Regions from separate parts of the Ruegeria sp. BG11 genome, predicted to be linked through region 2. Evidence: riboswitches for the same ligand, from Rfam matches in the RefSeq annotation. Region 2 holds a riboswitch; each other region holds the start of a gene.
What was found. A riboswitch is a leader RNA that binds a small molecule or an ion and turns the genes downstream of it on or off. The one in region 2 is predicted to bind cobalamin.
Positions count from the first base shown of each region.

Region 1: another riboswitch for cobalamin. It lies ahead of nrdH (glutaredoxin-like protein NrdH); the one in region 2 lies ahead of ACR0JF_RS17090 (aromatic ring-hydroxylating oxygenase subunit alpha).
Region 3: another riboswitch for cobalamin. It lies ahead of ACR0JF_RS06310 (DUF1636 family protein); the one in region 2 lies ahead of ACR0JF_RS17090 (aromatic ring-hydroxylating oxygenase subunit alpha).

Region 1 is NZ_JBQFTH010000010.1:28,690-35,264, reverse strand. Features, by position in the region: gene nrdF (class 1b ribonucleoside-diphosphate reductase subunit beta) at 1-781, opposite strand, end outside; gene nrdE (class 1b ribonucleoside-diphosphate reductase subunit alpha) at 793-2,916, opposite strand; gene nrdI (class Ib ribonucleoside-diphosphate reductase assembly flavoprotein NrdI) at 2,898-3,311, opposite strand; gene nrdH (glutaredoxin-like protein NrdH) at 3,327-3,548, opposite strand; cobalamin riboswitch at 3,634-3,825, opposite strand; gene ACR0JF_RS16275 (DEAD/DEAH box helicase) at 3,914-5,782, opposite strand; gene ACR0JF_RS16270 (hypothetical protein) at 6,020-6,472, shown strand.
Region 2 is NZ_JBQFTH010000010.1:181,847-188,421, forward strand. Features, by position in the region: gene ACR0JF_RS17080 (hypothetical protein) at 1-25, opposite strand, end outside; gene ACR0JF_RS17085 (hybrid-cluster NAD(P)-dependent oxidoreductase) at 287-1,366, opposite strand; gene ACR0JF_RS17090 (aromatic ring-hydroxylating oxygenase subunit alpha) at 1,372-2,595, opposite strand; cobalamin riboswitch at 2,708-2,912, opposite strand; gene ACR0JF_RS17095 (GNAT family N-acetyltransferase) at 3,032-3,553, opposite strand; gene ACR0JF_RS17100 (glutamine synthetase family protein) at 3,668-4,978, opposite strand; gene ACR0JF_RS17105 (MurR/RpiR family transcriptional regulator) at 4,978-5,856, opposite strand; gene ACR0JF_RS17110 (N-formylglutamate amidohydrolase) at 5,925-6,575, shown strand, end outside.
Region 3 is NZ_JBQFTH010000003.1:41,284-47,858, forward strand. Features, by position in the region: gene ACR0JF_RS06285 (glucokinase) at 1-26, shown strand, start outside; gene ACR0JF_RS06290 (carbohydrate kinase family protein) at 55-981, shown strand; gene ACR0JF_RS06295 (D-lyxose/D-mannose family sugar isomerase) at 1,000-1,665, shown strand; gene ACR0JF_RS06300 (hypothetical protein) at 1,784-2,005, shown strand; gene ACR0JF_RS06305 (hypothetical protein) at 2,002-2,490, shown strand; cobalamin riboswitch at 2,525-2,729, shown strand; gene ACR0JF_RS06310 (DUF1636 family protein) at 2,836-3,183, shown strand; gene ACR0JF_RS06315 (ABC transporter ATP-binding protein) at 3,180-3,956, shown strand; gene ACR0JF_RS06320 (ABC transporter substrate-binding protein) at 3,969-4,919, shown strand; gene ACR0JF_RS06325 (FecCD family ABC transporter permease) at 4,921-5,931, shown strand; gene ACR0JF_RS06330 (response regulator transcription factor) at 5,940-6,575, opposite strand, start outside.

The DNA.
Region 1 (6,575 bases), 150 kb from region 2:
AGTGGAGGAAGACTTTTACGTCCTCGGTCAGGCCGAGCTCATCATAGAGTTCCTCGGTATACTGGTTCTCGATCCCGTAAAGCTCGAACATCAAGCCAAAGGCATAGTCCTTCAACTCCTGCTGTTCGGCTTCGGACAGCGTCTCGTAGCCGCGCTGGAACTTGTAGCCGATGTAATAGCCATGCACGGCCTCATCCCGGATGATCAGGCGGATCAGGTCGGCGGTGTTGGTCAGCTTGGCGCGGCTGGACCAGTACATTGGCAGATAGAAGCCGGAATAGAACAGGAAGCTTTCCAGAAACACCGACGCGATCTTACGTTTCAGCGGATCGTTGCCCGGAGCGTATGTGTTCAGGATTACCTCGGCCTTGGCCTGCAGATGCGGGTTTTCTTCGGACCAGCGGAACGCCTCTTCGATCTCTTTGGTCGAACAGAGCGTCGAGAAGATCGAGGAATAGCTGCGCGCATGTATCGCCTCCATAAAGGCGATGTTGGTCAGTACGGCCTCTTCATGCGGAGTGACGGCATCCGGCATCAGAGCAGGGGCACCGACCGTGTTCTGAATCGTGTCCAGCAGGGTCAGGCCAGTGAAGACGCGGATGGTCAGTTGTTTTTCGTGATCCGTCAGCGTCGCCCAGCTTTGGATATCGTTTGACAGCGGCACCTTCTCGGGCAGCCAGAAGTTGACCGTCAGGCGGTTCCAGACCTCAAGGTCTTTGTCATCCTCCAGCCGGTTCCAGTTGATGGCGCGGGGGATCTTGGTTTGGATCATGTCTTTCATATCGTTTCCCCTTACAGCGAGCAGGATACGCAGCCCTGCACCTCGGTCCCTTCAAGGGCCTCCTGGCGCAGACGCACGTAATAAATGGTTTTGATACCTTTCTTCCACGCGTAGATTTGCGCGCGGTTGATATCGCGGGTCGTGGCCTCGGCCGGGAAGAACAGGGTCAGCGACAGCCCCTGATCCACATGCTCGGTCGCCGCGGCATAGGTGTCGATCAGAGCCTCGGGGCCGATCTCATAGGCATCGCGGTAGTATTCGAGGTTGTCATTGTTCATGAAAGCCGCCGGATAGTAGACGCGGCCGATCTTGCCCTCTTTGCGGATTTCGATCTTCGAGACGATGGGGTGAATCGAAGAGGTCGAGTTGTTGATATAGCTGATCGAACCGGTGGGCGGCACCGCCTGAAGGTTGCGGTTATAGAGGCCGTGTTTCACCACATCTGCCTTCAATGCTGCCCAGTCGTCGCGTGTGGGCAGGGTCATGTCATCGAACAGAGCCTTCACCCGATCGCTTTCGGGAAGCCAGTCACGGGTGGTGTATTTGTCGAAGAATGTGCCCGAGGCGTAGTCGGAGGTCTCGAACCCCTTAAACGACGCCTTGCGTTCCTGCGCCAGTTCGCAGGAGGTGCGGATCGCGTGATAGGCCACGGTCGCGAAATACACGGATGTGAACTCGATACCCTCAGGCGAGCCATAGTGGATATGTTCGCGCGCGAGGAACCCGTGCAGGTTCATCTGCCCCAGACCAATCGCGTGACTTTCATCATTGCCCCGACGCACCGACGGCACCGAGTCGATTGCCGACATTTCGGACACCGCCGTCAGCGCGCGGATCGCAGCGCCAACAGTGCGGCCCAAATCACCGCCATCCATCGTCTTGGCAATATTCAGCGAGCCGAGGTTGCAGGAGATATCCGTGCCTAGATGCGCATAGCTGAGGTCATCGTTAAATTCGGACGCTTCATTGACCTGCAAAATCTCGGAACACAGGTTCGACATGTTGATCCGGCCCGCAATGGGGTTCATCCGGTTCACCGTGTCTTCGAACATCACGTAGGGGTAACCGGATTCGAACTGAATCTCGGCGATGGTCTGGAAGAATTCACGCGCATTGACCTTGGATTTACGGATGCGCTTGTCATCGACCATCTCGTGATATTTCTCGGTTACCGAGATTTCCGAGAACGGCACGCCATAGACCTTTTCTACGTCATGGGGCGAGAACAGGTACATATCAGCGTTTTTCTTCGCCAACTCGAAAGTGATGTCGGGGATCACCACGCCAAGGCTCAGCGTTTTGATACGGATTTTCTCATCGGCGTTTTCGCGTTTGGTGTCGAGGAAGCGTATGATGTCCGGGTGGTGCGCGTTCAGATACACCGCACCCGCACCTTGCCGCGCGCCAAGCTGATTGGCGTAGGAGAAGCTGTCTTCCAGCAGTTTCATCACCGGGATCACGCCGGAGGATTGGTTCTCAATGCCCTTAATCGGTGCGCCGTGCTCGCGGATGTTGGTCAGCAGCAGCGCTACACCTCCACCGCGTTTGGACAGTTGCAGGGCCGAGTTGATGCCGCGCCCGATGCTCTCCATGTTGTCCTCAAGCCGCAGCAGGAAGCATGAGATCAACTCCCCGCGTGAGGCTTTGCCCGCGTTCAGGAAGGTGGGCGTCGCAGGCTGGAAACGGCCGTCGAGGATTTCTTCCATGAAGGACAGGGCCAGTGCCTCATCGCCGCGCGCCAGCGCCAGCGCGGTCATGACGACGCGGTCTTCATAGCGTTCCAGGAACCGCTGCCCGTCACGGGTTTTCAGCGTATATGAGGTGTAATATTTGAATGCGCCCAGAAAGGTCGGGAACCGGAACTTCTTGGCATAGGCCGCATCCCAGATCTTCCGCATGAAGTTCTTGGAATACTGGTCCAGAACAGCCTCTTCATAGTAGCCCTCGGACACCAGATATCCCAGCTTTTCATCCAGCGAGTGGAAGAACACGGTGTTCTGGTTGACGTGCTGCAGGAAATACTGCCGCGCGGCCATACGGTCGGCATCGAACCGGATCTTCCCCTCACCATCGTAGAGGTTCAGCATCGCGTTCAACGCGTGATAGTCCTGCTCGTTTACGCTGCTGTCGAGCATAGGTGTCTCCCTAGTTTTTCCAGCCCGGCGCGGACGCGGGCGATGTCGGTCTCTGTTCCGGCCAGCTCAAACGTATAGAGCAGCGGTACGTTGCATTTCTGGGCGATGATGCGACCGGCCAAAGCGTAGGTCGCACCGAAATTGCGGTTGCCTGTGCCGATCACTCCAACGATCCCGGCGCGTCTGTCCGGGTCGTTCAGAAACCGGATCACCTGTTTCGGAACCGCTCCGCGCCCTTCGCCATCGGCATAGGTGGGGCTGATCAGCACGTAGGAGTGTCCGGGGTCAGGCAACGGGTCCGTTCCATTCGGAATGCGGAAAGAAGTCAGGCCCAGCCGCGAGACAAAGCGGTGGGTGTTTCCGGATTTCGATGAGAAATAGACCAGCGCCGGGATCGGCGCGGCCATGGTTCAGGCCAGTTGGGCGATCATGTCCGGGCGGAAACCCGACCAGTGATCACTGCCCGCCACAACGACAGGGGCCTGACGATAGCCCAGCTCGGTCACATGGATCATGGCGCTGTCGTCCTGGGTCAGGTCGATGACGTCATAGGTGATGCCTTTTGCATCCAGCGCGCGGGTGGTGGCGGTGCATTGTACGCATGCGGGTTTGGAATATACGGTAATGCTCATGTCGTCCTCTGTCCTTTTAATGAATGCCGAGGACGCTGCGGGCAAAATGCCCCCTGAACACGCCCCCGAACCCTCCGTTCGCGGTTCTCTTTCTTTGCTTACGGCAGGTCTCCTGGCTCGCGGATTGATGTTCGGACTGGCCTTCCCAAAAGCACGCTTTCAGTGGCGTATTCAGCCGAACTCTCCGCTTACAGTTGCGGGGGCAGCGCCGGTTTTTCACCGGTTTCCCTCTTAGCTTTCAACAGGAATCGAAAGAACCGAAGCAACACCATATTGGGGCTGGTGGCGACATGTTGTCAATATATGGTGTGGCGAAGAAAATAAATTTCTTCGCTTGCACAACCTGTCGCGGGCGCTAGGGCGGTCTACTTTTTCCGCTTGGGCATCGCGTTGCCACCCTTCATCGCAGCCGCCCGCGCGCGGTTTTTCTTGCTGCTTGGCTTGCCTCTGGGTGGAGGCGGGCCTTTCGGACGGCGCGCGGGCTTCTTTTGCTGATCGCCCGAAGGGGCCTCATCTCGTTTGGGCCGCGTTTCGGGTTTTGGCTTCTCGGCCGGTTTTCGGCGCGGTTTTGCGGGCTGAGGCTCAGCCGCGCGGGCCGGGCGTTCGGGGCGCTTCTTGCCTTTGAAGTCGCGCTTGGGACCTTTGCGGCCACCACCGGAAAGGGCGGGCGGCGCGTCCAGTTGCACCAGGGTCTTGGTACCTTCGACCGTCATCTCCGGGCCAATGGCCTTCAGGAAACCTTCAACGCTGCTTTCGCGAATCTCGATATAGCTTTCGGTGTCGGCAATGCGGATCGCGCCGATATCGTCTTTGGTGATCTTGCCCGCCTTGCACAACATGGGCAGCAGATAGCGCGGCGATGCGTTCTCGTTGTGTCCCTCCGACAGCGAAAACCACACGCTCGGTCCTAAAGGCACGTTCGGCTTTGGCGCGGTATCTTGTGCGTCGCTCAGCTCCTCCGGGGCGGAATGCTTGCGCCCGTATTGACGCAGATAGGCCGCCGCGAGTTGCTGCGGTGAAAAGCGCGAGACCAGATCATCAACCAGTGCGCTTTCGCCCTCGGTGACATCCACGGTCCAGTCGTCCGAGCTGAACATCCGCTGCATGTCCTGCGCCTGAACCTCATCGGCCGAGGGTGCAGACCCCCAATCGGCTGTCAGCTTGGCGAATTTCAGCAGGCGTTGCGCCTTTTTGAACGATGCAGGCGGTATGACCAGCGCGCTGACGCCTTTCCGCCCGGCGCGTCCGGTTCGGCCCGAGCGGTGCAGCAGCGTTTCATGGCTGTTCGGCAGTTCCGCATGGATCACCAGATCAAGATTCGGCAGGTCGATGCCGCGCGCGGCCACATCGGTCGCCACACAGACCCGGGCGCGTCCGTCGCGCATGGCTTGCAACGCGTTCGAACGTTCGCTCTGCGTCAGCTCTCCGGACAGGGCCACGACCGAGAATCCACGATTCGACAGCCGCGCCGTCAGGCGGCTGACCATGGCGCGGGTGTTGCAGAAGATGATGGCGTTGGGGGCCTCATAGAAGCGCAGCACGTTGATGATTGCATTCTCACCATCGCGCGGGGCCACATTCATCGCGCGGTATTCGATATCGGCATGTTGTGTGCGCTCGCTGACGGTGCTGACACGCTCGGCATCGCGTTGGTAGCGGGCGGCGAGGGAGGTGATGGCGCGGGGAACCGTCGCGGAAAACAGCAGCGTCTGACGCTCAGACGGGGTTTGTTCCAGAATGAACTCAAGATCTTCGCGGAAGCCCAGGTCGAGCATTTCGTCGGCTTCGTCCAGCACTACGGCGCGCACGGCGGTCAGGTCAATCGACTCGCGCATGATATGGTCGCGGAGACGGCCCGGCGTTGCGACCACGATATGCGCGCCGCGCGCCAGCGCCCGCCGCTCGTCTCGCATATCCATGCCGCCGACACAGGACGCGATGAACGCGCCTGCATCCGCATAGAGCCATGCCAGTTCGCGTTTGACCTGCATCGCCAATTCGCGCGTTGGTGCGATGACCAGTGCCAAAGGCGCGCCCGCCGTATCGAATACATCCACGTCGCCCAGAACGGTCGGAGCGATGGCGAGGCCGAAGCCAATAGTTTTCCCCGATCCGGTCTGTGCCGAAACCAACATGTCGCGCCCTTGCAGGTCGGGCGCTGATACGGCGGTTTGGACAGGGGTCAGCGTGTCATACCCTTTGCGATCAAGGGCGTCTTGAAGTGTCTGTTTCATGGCTCGGCTCATTGGGATGCTGCGGTCACCCTCAGAGCGTCTTGTACGCGGATGATCGTTGAAGGGCTCTCCTTACCGAGTGAGACGCCGGATGTATAGAGCGGAAAGCGGGCTGTGCGATCAAACGCTGCATGAACGCTTGATGAAGGTTCCTTCAGGAAAGTTGTAACCCATCACACTCCTCCCAATCTGTTGAACACAGCCAGAGATGGCACCGATTTCAGGGAGAAAGAGACCATGACCAGATTTATGACTGCCGGAGCAGCCGCTCTGGCCACGAGCCTAGCCCTTGGCGCTGCCGCTGCCGCCGAAACCACGCCTGATCTGCGCGGTATTTGGACGGCCAGTCAGACTACAGTTTCGCCGTCGAATTCGGCTACCGGCGATGCTCCGCGATTTAACCAGTCGGAATGGGTGCTCGAAATTCAGGCTCAGAACGACAATGTGTTCTGGGGACCGAGTATGTGGCGTCGCAATGCCATGGATGACTGGACGATGTACGAGGCCACCGGTTCCATTAGCCAGGATGGCTCGGGAAAGATCGGGATCGTCGAAAGCTCGGCCGAGCCAGCGATTGGCGTAAACGCTTTGATCGACGCGCGCTACGAGGATGGGCGAATTTACGCGGATTTCCGTAGCCTGCGGACTGGAACAACCTACAGCACTGTTCTGGAACGTCAGGTGAACTGAAGCGTTTTCGGTCCGGCCGGACTGTAGGGGGTACAGACTGTCGCCTGATTTTGACTGCGACAGAATAGTAGGTAAACCGTCCGGGTCGGAACGCTTCTCAATA
Region 2 (6,575 bases):
CACGACCGTTATATCCGGCTCTCATTTACCTGCTCGCACTTATCAACACCCCACCCAGTACTCAACCCGCTTTATCAGGGGAGATTTCGGCGGAAAAGAGACAGAATTTGAGCAATCACGTGAATGTTGCCGAATAGAATCAACTATCCGTGAGCAAACCTGTGCCACCCAAGCTTACTTAAGCGAGCAAGGAGACATTAAGTGTCTGATTTTAATACAAATATTTAAGAATCTGAAACCGCAGGCGGCCGTAGACGCTCTGCAGTTTCAGCCTGAGACTTCCCGTTCACACCTCAACTTCGACCTTGCCGATCGGGTTTGAACAGCACGCCAGAATGTAGCCTGCTGCTATGTCATCCTCGGAGATACCGCCATTGTGTACCATGTGAACTTCACCCGAGGTCTTTTTGACCTTGCAGGTTCCGCAAACGCCAAACGTACAGCCCGAGGCAATGTTCAACCCGACCGCACGTGCGGCGGCCAGAACCGTATCCGTCTCGGCAACTTTGGCGGTGACACCCGAGGTCGCAAACACGATCTCGGCGGCGCTGTCATCGTCGGGGATAACATCGTCCAGATCGGGCTGATCTGCTTCGGTCTCAACCGGGGCTCCAAAGCTCTCCTGATGATAGTTGTCCATATCAAAGCCAAGACCCGACAGAGCGTCCCGGACTGCTTGCATGAACGGCTCGGGACCGCAGCAATAGACCTCACGGTCCAGATAGTCTGGGGCCATGAGGCCCAGCATCAGCTGGTTAAATTGACCCTGGTAGCCGGTCCAGGGGCTGTAGCGGTCAGCTTCCTCCACAACAAACTTCAAATCCAAACCCGGCGTCCGGCTTGCCATCTGCTCCAACCGTTGGCGGAAGATGATCTCGGACGGACGTTTGGCGCAGTTGATGAAGACGACATCCAGATCGCGGCCTTCGTCCCACATGCAGGTCGTCATCGACATCATAGGAGTGATGCCCGACCCTGCCGAGATGAACAAATACTTGGTGGCGCCGCTTTCAGCATTGGTGAACAGACCCGCCGGGCCAATCGCCCGCATCCGCATACCCGGCTGCAGATTGTCCAGCATCCAGCGCGTGCCGACGCTGTCCGGCTGCGCCTTAGCCGTGATCGTAATGGATCGCGGACGAGATGGGGATGACGAGATCGTATAGGTCCGATGCACAACGCCTCCCGGCTGCCCCGGCGCCGGAATCTCGAGCGTCAGGAACTGACCCGGATGGTAGGCAAACAAAGCCCCGGACGGGGCGCGGAACGTAAAGCTGGCGGTGTTTGGCGTTTCGGGCACGACCGAGACGCATTCCAGCGTCTCGTCATCCTGCCAGATCGAGGCAACAGCGTTCAGATCTTTCATCTGCTTCACTCCGCCGCCATCGTGTCAGGTGTCAGGTGGCGCGCCAGAGTGCTGCAATACCAATCGGTGAATTGCAAAACACCGGACTCCTGTATCCCTGAATACGGTCCCGGCACATAGGCCGGGCTGTTGATGCCCATCTGGTTGTCTTCCACCACGCGGCGATCTTCGTCATTGGTGGCCATCCAGACCTCGGTCAGACGCTTGACGTCATAGTCGACCCCTTCGACCGCATCCTTGTTGACCAGCCATTTCGTGGTGACTTCGGTCTCGGTCGGGCTGATCGGAGTGATCCGAAATACAATCGAGTGATCGGCCAGGAAGTGGTTCCACGTGCTGGGATAGTGGAACTTCAGCAACGTCCCCGCATCGGCAAAAGGCGAACTGCCAAGAAAGCGGCGCACAGCTGATTTGCCGTCTAGAGTATAGCTTTCCGCCCCTTCCTTAAGCGGCATACGAGCCAGACGGTATTGCCCGTCATCATGCAGATAGAACTGCGACGGCATCCCTGCAGCCTCGCAACGGTCAAAGTGAGTTTGCATGAAAGCCGGGGTTTCACCCCCTTCGATACCGGTTACCGAGGGATCATCAGGGAAGGTCCGGCACAGCGAGGGGTGGTTGCCACCGCAGTGATAGCACTCGCGGTTGTTTTCCCAGACCAGCTTCCAGTTGCCGTTCTCGATGATCGTGCTTTCAAAGGCGACCTTGGCGTTGCCCAGATCATGCGGCTCCAGATAGGGGCGTGCTTTGTTGGCGAAGGTGTCGAAATCAGGCGCTTCATCTGCAAGACAGATATAGACCAGCCCGGCCAGTTCCCGGCAGTAAACGGTTTTTAGCCCGTGTTGCTTGGGGTCGAAATCAGGCCCCATATCACGTGCCCATAGCAATGAGCCGTCAAGCTCATAGGTCCACTGGTGGTAGGGGCAGACCAGTTTGGGCGAGTTGCCCTTGGCCGCTTTGCAAATGATCGACCCGCGATGTCGGCAGGTGTTGTGGAAAGCTCGGATCTGGTTGTCCGCGCCGCGCACGATGATCACGCGGTATGCGCCAACAGTGTAAGTCACATAGTCGCCTGTTTTCACCAGCTCACATGCCGGAATGGCAAATAGCCAGTCGCGGTAGTGGATGGCCTCAAGATCGGCCTGAAAGACATCTGGATCGGTATAGAACGCCTGTTCAAGGGCATAGGCCGGGTTTCGACGCGCCAACAGGCTTTGAACGTTGCTCACTTCTGGCTCTCCTGCCGCGCCCCGCGGCTTAGCTTGGGCAGATGACACCAGAGGCCAGTCCGGAGCCGTGCGAGGATCACGTCCGAAACTTGTGCCCCCACCGCCACCCGCGGTTTGACATATATGCAAGGCTGGTTTCCGGACTTGAAAGGGGCTTGCGCCCGGTTTTCGACACCTTCCCGGGATCCTCGTCCCAGTGGTCACCTGTCGAACCTGACCTTCCTTACCGTTGCGGGGGCAGCGCCGGAATTGCACCGGCTTCCCAATTCTCTGCCGCCTGAGAATCAAACAGCAGCACCTCACACGCGCAACCTACTCGGGTGCGCATTTCTGACTGAAAGGCTTGCGACATTTGCAGAAACAAAACAGACATGCCCAGCAGAAATGGAAACCTGAAACAGAGCTGCGGTTTGAGGAAAGAACAAAAAAACGGAATTCACGCGTGTTGTGATGTGTCCCAGAGATGCGCGTGCATGAAGGGCGCAATCGCGAGTGTCTTGCCCCCCAGCTTTTCAACCGATCCTGCAGTGAGCTCAAGCACCATCCATGCCTCTGGGATCGTCAGAAGGTTCGGATATGGCGTCTCTTTGTCGGTCGGAACAAACCCGAATAAGGGGTAGAATGCCGGCACGCCCAACACGAAGACAGCGTCTGTTCCAATGGACCTCAAGTGCTTGATGCTGGTCTCCATCATCTCTCTGCCAACACCGAGACCTTGATGTTCGGGCGAGACACCGCAGGGCGCCAGAAGATAGCATTTAACGTCCGGGTGATCCTGGAAGACAAACGGGGTGAACATGACATTGCCCGCGATCTGCCCGTCACGCCTCACACTGATAGAAATCGTTTCCGGATGCTCAAGGAGATCTTCGGCGAGTTGAGCGATTTCTTCACCTTCCGCTTCGCCAAAAGCCAGCCTATGCACATTCAAAATGGCATCGGTTTCTGAACGGTTCATGATCCATCCCTATCCTGAGCTAAACAGCCTGCGCCGCGTCATACGGCGCGAGATTACCCAAGCGACGCCCCAGAGGTCGCATTGGGCGAGCTTCGGCAAGACGAGCCGCTCAGGTCAATATGTTTCTTCGTACAATCGGCAGCGTGCGTCGGTGTCCAGATGTGCAGTTGTCGCGATCTCGGATTGTTTGTGGGCTTGGTACACCTCGGCAAAGCATTCGGGGAACCAGCCGGTCACAACCGGGTTGGAAACGAACCGGTCGAGCGCGTCTTCTAAGGTTTGAGGCAAGCGCACCAGCCCCCTTTGGTTCAGTTCTGCGACGTCCAACAGCGAAAGATCTTCCTCGGTTGGAATGGGCGCGGGTAGCCCCTCTTCGATCCCTTGTGTCCCAGCCATGACAACTGCCGCAAGCGCCAGATGAGGCGAAGCTGCGGCATCCGCCGCACGGTATTCGATGTTGAACTGCCCCGCGATCGAGGCCGGGTCTTTTGCGGTTACCGGACAAATCCGCAAGGAAGCCTCGCGGTCGCGGAAACCCAGATTGTTGAAAGCCGCAGACCAACGATGGGGTGTCAGGCGTTCATACGAGATCACCGAAGGCGCAGTCAGGGCCAAGATCGCATCCAGATATTTCAGAACTCCGGCAGCGAAGGCACTCGTCAGGTCCGACATGCCGCAGGGGCCGTCTTCGGCGTATGTCAGCGGCGCGCCCTGATCATCCACAAAGCTCATATGGATGTGGACCCCATTCCCAACGCTCGCGACATCGCGAATAGGGGTATAGGTGGCCCGCTCGCCATAGGCCTGTGCGGTCGCATAGGTCAGTTCGCGTACCATGATGGCCGCGTCCGCCGCGCGAACACCCTGCTCAGGGCCGATGACGACCTCATATTGGTTTGGCCCATATTCCTTCATGATCGAATCCGGCTTCAAACCGACCTGAGAAATCGCGTTGATCAAGGTCTCGCACAGATCACGCTGCAGGCCAAAACCCCGGTGACCATAGGCTTCGTTGGCTTGGCTTGGCGGATCTTTCAGCTGGAACTCATGCTCGAACGCAGCCAGCAAATTTGCGCCTGAGACCTTGTGCAGCCGCTCCAGCGCCGCCCTCAACAAACTGCGCGTGCAGAAGTCCCAAGGGTCTCCGTCCAGAGTGACGATATCGCCCATAAGAAAGTGCAGGCCGGAGTCTTCGCCGAGCTCGACCTTTGCCTCGGCCGTTGCGTCCGGGATCAGAAGAAGATCGCCCAGCGCGCCAAACGGGCTTTCAGCAATTCCGTCAAAACAGTTGATCTGAACGTTGGTGGGTGTCCACCCGACCCCGCGCTGCAACCGCTTGTTCAGTTGATCCGCCGGAAAGGCCTTGCCCCGCAATTTCCCGGCAAGGTCTGAGGTGGCGACAAACATCAAGGGGGTTTTGGGCATCATGGGTTAGGGTCCTGATTGTGGGATCGCATGGCATCCCAGGCTTCGATGCGGGATTTCGTTTGGTCCCAGTTGTCTTCGGCAATACGCGTCACCAGCGCTTCGGTGACGGCAAGGGCCGCTGTGTACGTATCCCAGAGCGTGCCGCTTTCGATCGGAACTGGCAAGATTTCTGCCGCATGGCGGGATATGGGAGACAGCCATTTGTCTGTCATGAGGACAACGCGAACCCCTCGATCCTGCGCGGCAGTCGCGGCCAATCGCGCCAGCGCGGGTTGGTAGCGGCGAAAATCGACGAGAAACAGGATATCGGCAGGCTTCATCCGCAGCAGGTATTCCGGCCAGACCTCATTGTTGGCCGGAAGATGATACACGCCGCTGCGGGTTTGGCGCAGGTGAAAAGACAGGTGCTGCGCGATGGTATCACTGATCCGACCGCCCAAAATATAGACATCGCTTTTTGGCTGGCTCAGTACCGAGCAAATGCGCTGAAACTGCGCCTCGGTGATACCTTCTGCCGACAGCGCCATCTGGGACGAGGCCCGCGCGATGAAATCACGTAAGAACCCTCCATCAACGCTGCGGCCTTCGCCGTGCAGATCGGTGGGCGAGCGTTGGCCTTCTTTCAACTCCGACAACAGGGCACGCTGGAATTCCTGATAGCCCCCCAGTCCGATCTTGGTGACAAACCGCGAGATAGACGGTGCCGAAACCTCGGCCCGCCGGGCGAGTTCCTGAATCGTGACCAAACCCGCATAGGGGTAGTCGCTCAGCAAAGCAGCAGCCAGCTTGCGCTCGCTCGCGGTCATGTTCTCCGCCTTCGATTCAATTCTTTGCCTAACAAGCAAGCGGCACCTCCTGATCTGAATGGATCGCATGGAATAAAAATTTCAGTCAATCTATTTTTGATTGACTCTGAAAAAACTTGTTCTCTAACGTGGACCACATGAATACATCAGCTGTAACCCAAGAACTGCTGGTCACCGGGGATCCCGCCCCAGTGGAATGGGTCAATCGTGACAGTGATGCGAAGATCGCGCTGCTCTGCGAACACGCCGGGCGCGCGATCCCGCAAAAGCTGGGCGATCTGGGTGTCTCGGAAGAGGTACAAACCAGCCATCGCGGTTGGGACATCGGGGCCGAGGCCGTGGCCCGGCAATTAGCCGACCGGCTACGGGCCCCTTTGATCTTGCAACGCTATTCCCGGCTTGTGATTGATTGCAACCGCCCGATCGAAGCCCCGGATTCAATTCCGCCAAACAGCTTTGGAGAGCAGATCCCAGCCAATCTGAACTTGACCGCTGCGGATCGCACAGCGCGTCAGCGCGAGATCATGGCCCCACTGAACGGTGCCATTGAAGATATGCTGGACCGTGCGCCGCGCGTGCTTGCGGTGTCGATCCACTCCTTCGCCTCACAGGTCGATGGTGAGACGCGGCCCTGGCACGCTGGATTTCTGACGCGCGTTGACCCCAAAACGGGACAAGCCGCTATCGACCATATCTCGGCCCTGCGTCCCGATCTGCACATGGCGTTGAACCAGCCCTATCAGATCGACAGTGAAAGCGACTGGTTCATACCTCGTTTCGCGGAACCT
Region 3 (6,575 bases), on a different contig from region 2:
TCTGTAAAAATGCGCTTCAGCGATAACTGAGCGTATTTTGGAAGAGGAAATGGGATGATCCTGTGTTGCGGAGAAGCCCTGATCGACATGATTGCCGAACCGACCCTGTCCGGGCGGGACGGTTTTGTTCCCCATTCCGGTGGCGCTATATTCAATACCTCTATCGCTTTGGGCAGGTTGGGCGCGCCCGTTGGGCTGCTGACTGGCCTGTCCTCGGACATGTTCGGGCATCAATTGGCCGATGACCTGCGGGCCAGCCATGTAGACACGACACATGTGATTGCCTCGGACAGGCCGACCACGCTGGCGTTTGTTCAACTGAAGGACGGCCACGCGACTTACACGTTTGTCGATGAAAACACTGCGGGTCGGATGCTACGTGCAGAGGATATGCCGCGCCAACTTCCCGCGGTTTCAGCGCTGTATTTTGGTGGCATCAGCCTTGCCTGTGAGCCTTGCGCGGATGCCTATGCCGCGATGCTTGCGCAACATGGCGCGAACTGTGCTGTGATGTTGGACCCCAATATCCGACCCGGTTTCATACAGGATCAGACCCGCTACCGCACGCGGTTGAACCAGATGATCGAACAAGCCGATATCGTCAAAGTCTCGGATGAGGATCTGGACTGGATCATCCCCGGCCCGGAAAACCACGATCAGAAAGTCCCTTTGCTGCTTCAAGCAGGCCCCTCCGCGGTCATCGTCACCCGTGGGAGTGAGGGCGCCTCGGGTTATCTGGCCAACGGCACGGTGGTCTCAGTCCCTGTCAAACCGGTGCAAGTTGTGGATACGGTTGGCGCGGGGGACACGTTTAACGCCGGGGTTCTGGCCTCGCTGGAACGCGCTGGCCAACTTGCAAAGCCCGGCTTGAAAGCACTGTCCCCGGATGCGCTACGCGACGCTTTGACCTTGGGTGCAGAGGTGGCTGCCGTAACCGTCTCGCGCGCCGGAGCAAATCCGCCCTGGTCGCATGAATTATAGCCCTACGAAGAGTCCGATATGAAACGATCCGAAATCAACCGTATCAAGACCGAAGCCCAGGCATTCATCAGTTCATTTGGTGCCGTCCTGCCGCCTTTCGCAGATTGGACACCTGAGCAAATGCGCAGCGCCGATGCCGACAGCATCCGCGCCCATGGCCTAGGTTGGGATATCACCGACTACGGTCAAGGCAAGTTTGATGAACTTGGGTTGTTCCTGTTCACCCTGCGCAACGGCAACGTGAACGATCTGAGCCGGGGGCGCGGTATGCTCTATGCCGAAAAGCTGCTGATCTCTCGCGACAAACAGCTGTCGCCGATGCACCGCCATATCGTCAAAGCCGAGGACATCATCAACCGAGGGGGCGGCGATCTGGTTATGGAAATCTATGCCTCGGACCCCGATGGCGGTATCGACCGCGATACCCCGGTCACCGTTCCCAGCGATGCCTGCCCTGTCACCATACAGCCCGGAGAGCATCTGCGCCTGAAGCCAGGTCAGAGCGTGACCTTGATGCCCGGCATCTGGCATGCCTTCTGGGCGGAACGTGGGGATTGCTTGATTGGCGAAGTCTCAACCGTGAATGACGACCGGACGGACAACGTATTCGAAGACCCGATCCCCCGCTTTGCAACAATCGAAGAAGACACGGCCCCGGATTTCCTTTTGGTTGCCGACTACTGACTTCATTTAGAGTTTCGCGCTTGCCTTTTCTGACTGTTTTTGTCAGCTAACGTCTGACCCAGTCAGATTCCGTTGGAATCATCGCCCGGTCCCATTTTTCGACCGAAAGATAACCCTCATGCGAAAATCCCTCGCCGACCTGTTTGCCATGGACGCCGTTGCCAGCCGCCATGGCTGCGCTTTGAAACCGAAGATGAGACAGGCGACCGAGGCCGATCACAGCTTTCCCGTCCGCGCTGCATCGCCGCGTCCTGAAACGCCGGTTGACCCAAACAATCTTCCGCAAAACGTCCACCCTTTGGTCGCACAAGCCCCCAAACCCAATAGGGAACGCGCATGAAACCCTCAGCATTTGACCACACATTGCCCCGCGTCGAATTTGACGGTTTCGAACGCGGTTTGCTGCCTGTCATGCGGCACTTCGTCCTAAGCTTAACACAGCCGAAAACGCAGGCGTGGCAACATGCCTTTTCGGTCGCAACCGAACGCTGGGGGCGCGACCAGGGGCTGGTTCTGGCGCATCTGGTTTTCAAGATCGTCAAGGCCACGCTACACACCCGCCCTATAGGTCTGGCCTGCAACGACCCGCTTTGTTTTGAGACGCGGCACGAGCTGACATGTGACGAATGCGCCCTGTTGCGAATGCTGCATCACATGCGCCGCGACGAAACTCCGGCGGCGCGCGATGCTTTGAACGAATTGACCGGAGGCTACCCGGACGCCCATCTGATACAGGCCGGTTTGACCCTGGCCAGCCAGTTCCCGACAAATGGCGTCGGACCGGGCCAAAGCGCGCGCAGGCCGACCCTACGCGTGGTCCGATAGCGCGATTCCGGCGCTTGACAATAGGAGCGTGAGCAGACTAGCTGCTCTGGATGGTTCCCAACGGCCTGTGCCTGAGGGATGAAAATGGGAATACGGTGCGGCCCGAGGGCCAATGCCGTGACTGCCCCCGCAACTGTAAGCGGAGAGCGACGCCACAGAACCACTGGCCCCTAAGGTCGGGAAGGTTGGCCAAGCAACGACCCGCAAGTCAGGAGACCTGCCATCACAGTTTAACCAACCCGGGGCGGGGTGTCCCGGAAGGAGGCTCGATGGCACATCTGCGTGCTGATGCAACTCATGGCTTTTGCCTTCACTTGACTTTTGTTCAAGTTGGCGCCCCGTGCCATGGCTGATCATTTTGTCCTGATATGCGGCACCTGCAATGGGCCGATCCCCGCACATAAGGCGAAGGAAACGCTGGATAGCCAGCTGCCCGAGGGGTTCTCGACACGCCTGATCGACTGTATGGCCGGGTGCGATCGCCCGATGACGGTCGGGATGCAGGCCAAGGGCAAGGCGCAATATCTGTTTGGCGACATTCAAACCCCCGCCGATCTGAACGCTTTGGTCGAGTTTGCCCATCAATTCCGGGAAAGCGAGGATGGTTGGACCAGCGCCTCGACCCGTCCTTTAGCGCTCTACACCAAAACCCTGTCGCGCATGCCCTGTCTTCCACCGGAGGACACGGTATGAGCTTTCTGATTGCAGAAAATCTGGAATACTACGCCCTGAACGGAGATGTTCTGCTGCGGGACACCTCGTTCACGCTTGAGGAAGGCGCGATATTGGCCGTTGCTGGCCCGAACGGGGCGGGCAAGACGACGCTGCTCAACCTCTTGTGCGGTGTCGCAAAACTGGCGCTGGGCGATGTACGTATTCAGGGTCAAAGCCTGCGGAAACTGTCGTCGCTGGAGCGGGCCCGACGGATTGCCGTTGTCGGCCAGCAGGAAATACCCGACGGGCGGCTGCAACTGCGCGATTATGTGGCCCTTGGACAAATCCCGATCAGGGACGACAAATCCGCCGAAGCTCTTAAAACGGACCTGCAGCGCGTATTAGACACCACCGAACTGTCCCATCTGGCTGGTAAACAGATGGCAAAACTGTCCGGCGGAGAGCGTCAGCGCGCCCATATCGCACGGGCTTTGGCGCAGAACCCCTCGCTGCTGTTTTTGGACGAACCGACCAACCACCTGGATCCGGATGCCAAAGGGCACATGCTGTCTCTGGTGGCCGAGTTGGGTGTGACGGTTGTGATGATCGTCCACGATCTGGTCATGATTCCCGAATTCGCCAGCCACGTCGCCCTGATGAAGAACGCGCAACTGACGGCCTTCGGCCCGGTCGCCGAGGTTCTGACACCAGACCGCGTGCGCGAGACTTTTGGTGTTGACTATCTGTGTTTCCAGCACGAAGGACGCGTGATCCCAGCGCTGGACATCCGAAAACGAAAGCTTTCATCTTAACAGGAGAGATTGATGAAACTGAAACTCTTGTCCGCTGCGGTCCTAAGCGCACTGGCGGGCGGCGCTGCCGCGCAAGAGATCACCGTCGACAATTGCGGTGAACCTCTGGTGTTCGACACCAAGCCCGAGCGGATCGTGGTTCATGACATGAACATGACCGACATGGCGTTTGCGCTGGGTCTTCAGGATAGCATCGTTGGTCTGACCGGCATCACCGGCTGGTATAAAACTAGCCCCGATTTCGACGCGCAGCGCGGCGACATTCCCGAGCTCGCCCCGAAATACCCGACGGTCGAGAACCTCGTCGCGGTTGAACCCGACATGTTCTTCGCCGGTTGGTACTACGGCATGAAACCCGGCGGTGACGTCACCCCCGACACACTGGAGCCCTTTGGCATCAAGACCTTGGTTCTGACCGAAAGCTGCATCCACCTGAACAAAGACCGCCCCGAAGCCAGCATGGATCTGCTGTTTGACGACGTTCTGCGTCTGGGCACCGTCATGCAGGTCGAAGACAAAGCGACCGCGCTGGTCTCGGGCTGGAAAGACCAACTGGCCGCAATCGAGGCCAAAACCGCCGATCTGGAAAAACCCCGTGTCTTCCTGCTGGATGGTCCGGCCGATGCGCCCTTTACCGCAGGCAAATACGCCATTCCCGACGCGATGATCGCAGCAGCGGGCGGCGTCAACGTCACCCATGACATGGACACAAGCTGGGGCCGCACCTCGTGGGAGGCTGTCGCCGCCTCGAACCCCGAATTCCTTGTCCTGCTGGACTACCAAACCGGCAACGGCGCGGCGGATACGTTCAAGTTCCTTCAGGAACATCCGGTGATGTCGCAAACCGATGCGGTCAAAAACGAGCGCTGGATCGGCCTGCGCTATGAAGAGCTGACACCGGGTCCGGCAAACATCGAAGCGATCGAGAAGATGGCAACGGCGATGCACCGGGGTAACAGCTGAGATGACGAAGACGGGCCAGGCGGTCCTGCTGGGGGCGGTCATTCTGACCGCCCTTTTGTTGCTGTCGACGATCTACGGCACTACCCCGATCCCCTTGGCCGAGGTTTTCACCGCGATTGGGCTGGGGACTGGCGTGACTGAGGGCGACATGTCCCCTCTGCACCGGATTGTCTTTGACCTGCGCCTGCCTCGCGCGTTGTTTGCGGCGGTCATAGGGGCCGGGCTGGGTGTTGTCGGGGTCGTTTTGCAAACGACTACGCGCAATGACCTGGCTGACCCGTTTCTCTTTGGCCTCTCGTCCGGGGCCGCTGCAGGTGCCGTTCTCGTTATCACTGTGACAGGCGATGTTCTGGGCATCTGGACCCTGCCGCTTGCGGCGTTTTGCGGGGGCCTGATCGCGTCCGGCATTGTTCTGGCCCTGGTTCAAAGCCTGCGCACCAGCGCGCCGGAAAAACTGATCCTTGCAGGCCTGGCTGTATCTTTCCTGTTTTCGGCCATCACCAACTATCTGATTTTCGCGGGCGACAGCCGCGCCGCGCATTCCGTCATTTTCTGGATGCTAGGCGGTCTTGGTCTTGCCCGGTGGGAGACCTTTCCACTTGTCGTGCTAGGGCTGACCCTGATCCTGGGCTATTCCCTCTATCGCAGCCGCTGGCTCGACGCGCTTCTGACGGGGGATTTCACGGCCTCGACGCTGGGCATTCCAGTGCAAGGCCTGCGATTCCGGATGTTTCTGGTCGCGGCCTTGGCCACTGCCAGCTTTGTGTCGGTGGCAGGCGTGATCGGGTTTGTCGGCCTTATGGTTCCGCATATCGCCCGAGGCATTGCCGGAACGCTCCACCGCAATCTATTGATCACATCTGCCGTCGTCGGGGCCATCTTGCTGACGCTTTCAGACATTCTGTCTCGGCTACTTCTGGCCCCGCAAGAGTTGCCGGTGGGGATCGTTACAACCTCGATCGGGTCGCTATTCGTATTCCTTTACCTGTTCAAATCCTCACGATCTGACTAGCACGGCCTTCATCCCAAGTTTTGCCGACGCTCAAGCCAGCTTCCCAACTCTTTTTCCGCCGAAAAGATGCTCTCACGATTCAGTATCTGAGAGGTCATGGCCTTTGAAACCGCCCGGACACGTTTGTTGATCGCGATATCGTTGCCATCCACCGGCAGATCGCCCACATCCAGTTTTTCATAGATCGACAGCAGCCGGTTCTGCACCGTCCTCAGGGCCAGCTTACGACGCAGCGCTATGGTCTTGTCGGGCAAACCAAGGGCGAGATCGGATAGGATTGCCAACTCAACCTCCGTCAGCGCCTCACCCGAGCGGCTCTGTTCGCGTTGGATCTGGTGGATTTCCCGGTCCACCATGATCTGCGCCTCGATCAGAACGGCGCGCAGGGCCAGATGCATTCGTGAGGGGCTAGCCGTCTTCAAAACATAGCCATAGGCGGCCTCTTTCGGAACGATCCGCGCAATGCCGCGCAGATAGGCCTCGTCCGAATAATTGGACCAGAACAGAATGCGGGTTGCGGGGCGTTCAGACCAAATGGTCCGCGCGGCTTCGATCCCGTTGCGTTCCTTCATGCGCAGGTCCATGACGATGGCCTCAACACCGTTCTGCCGGGCCTGCTCTTCCCCTTCCCGACCGTTCGAGGC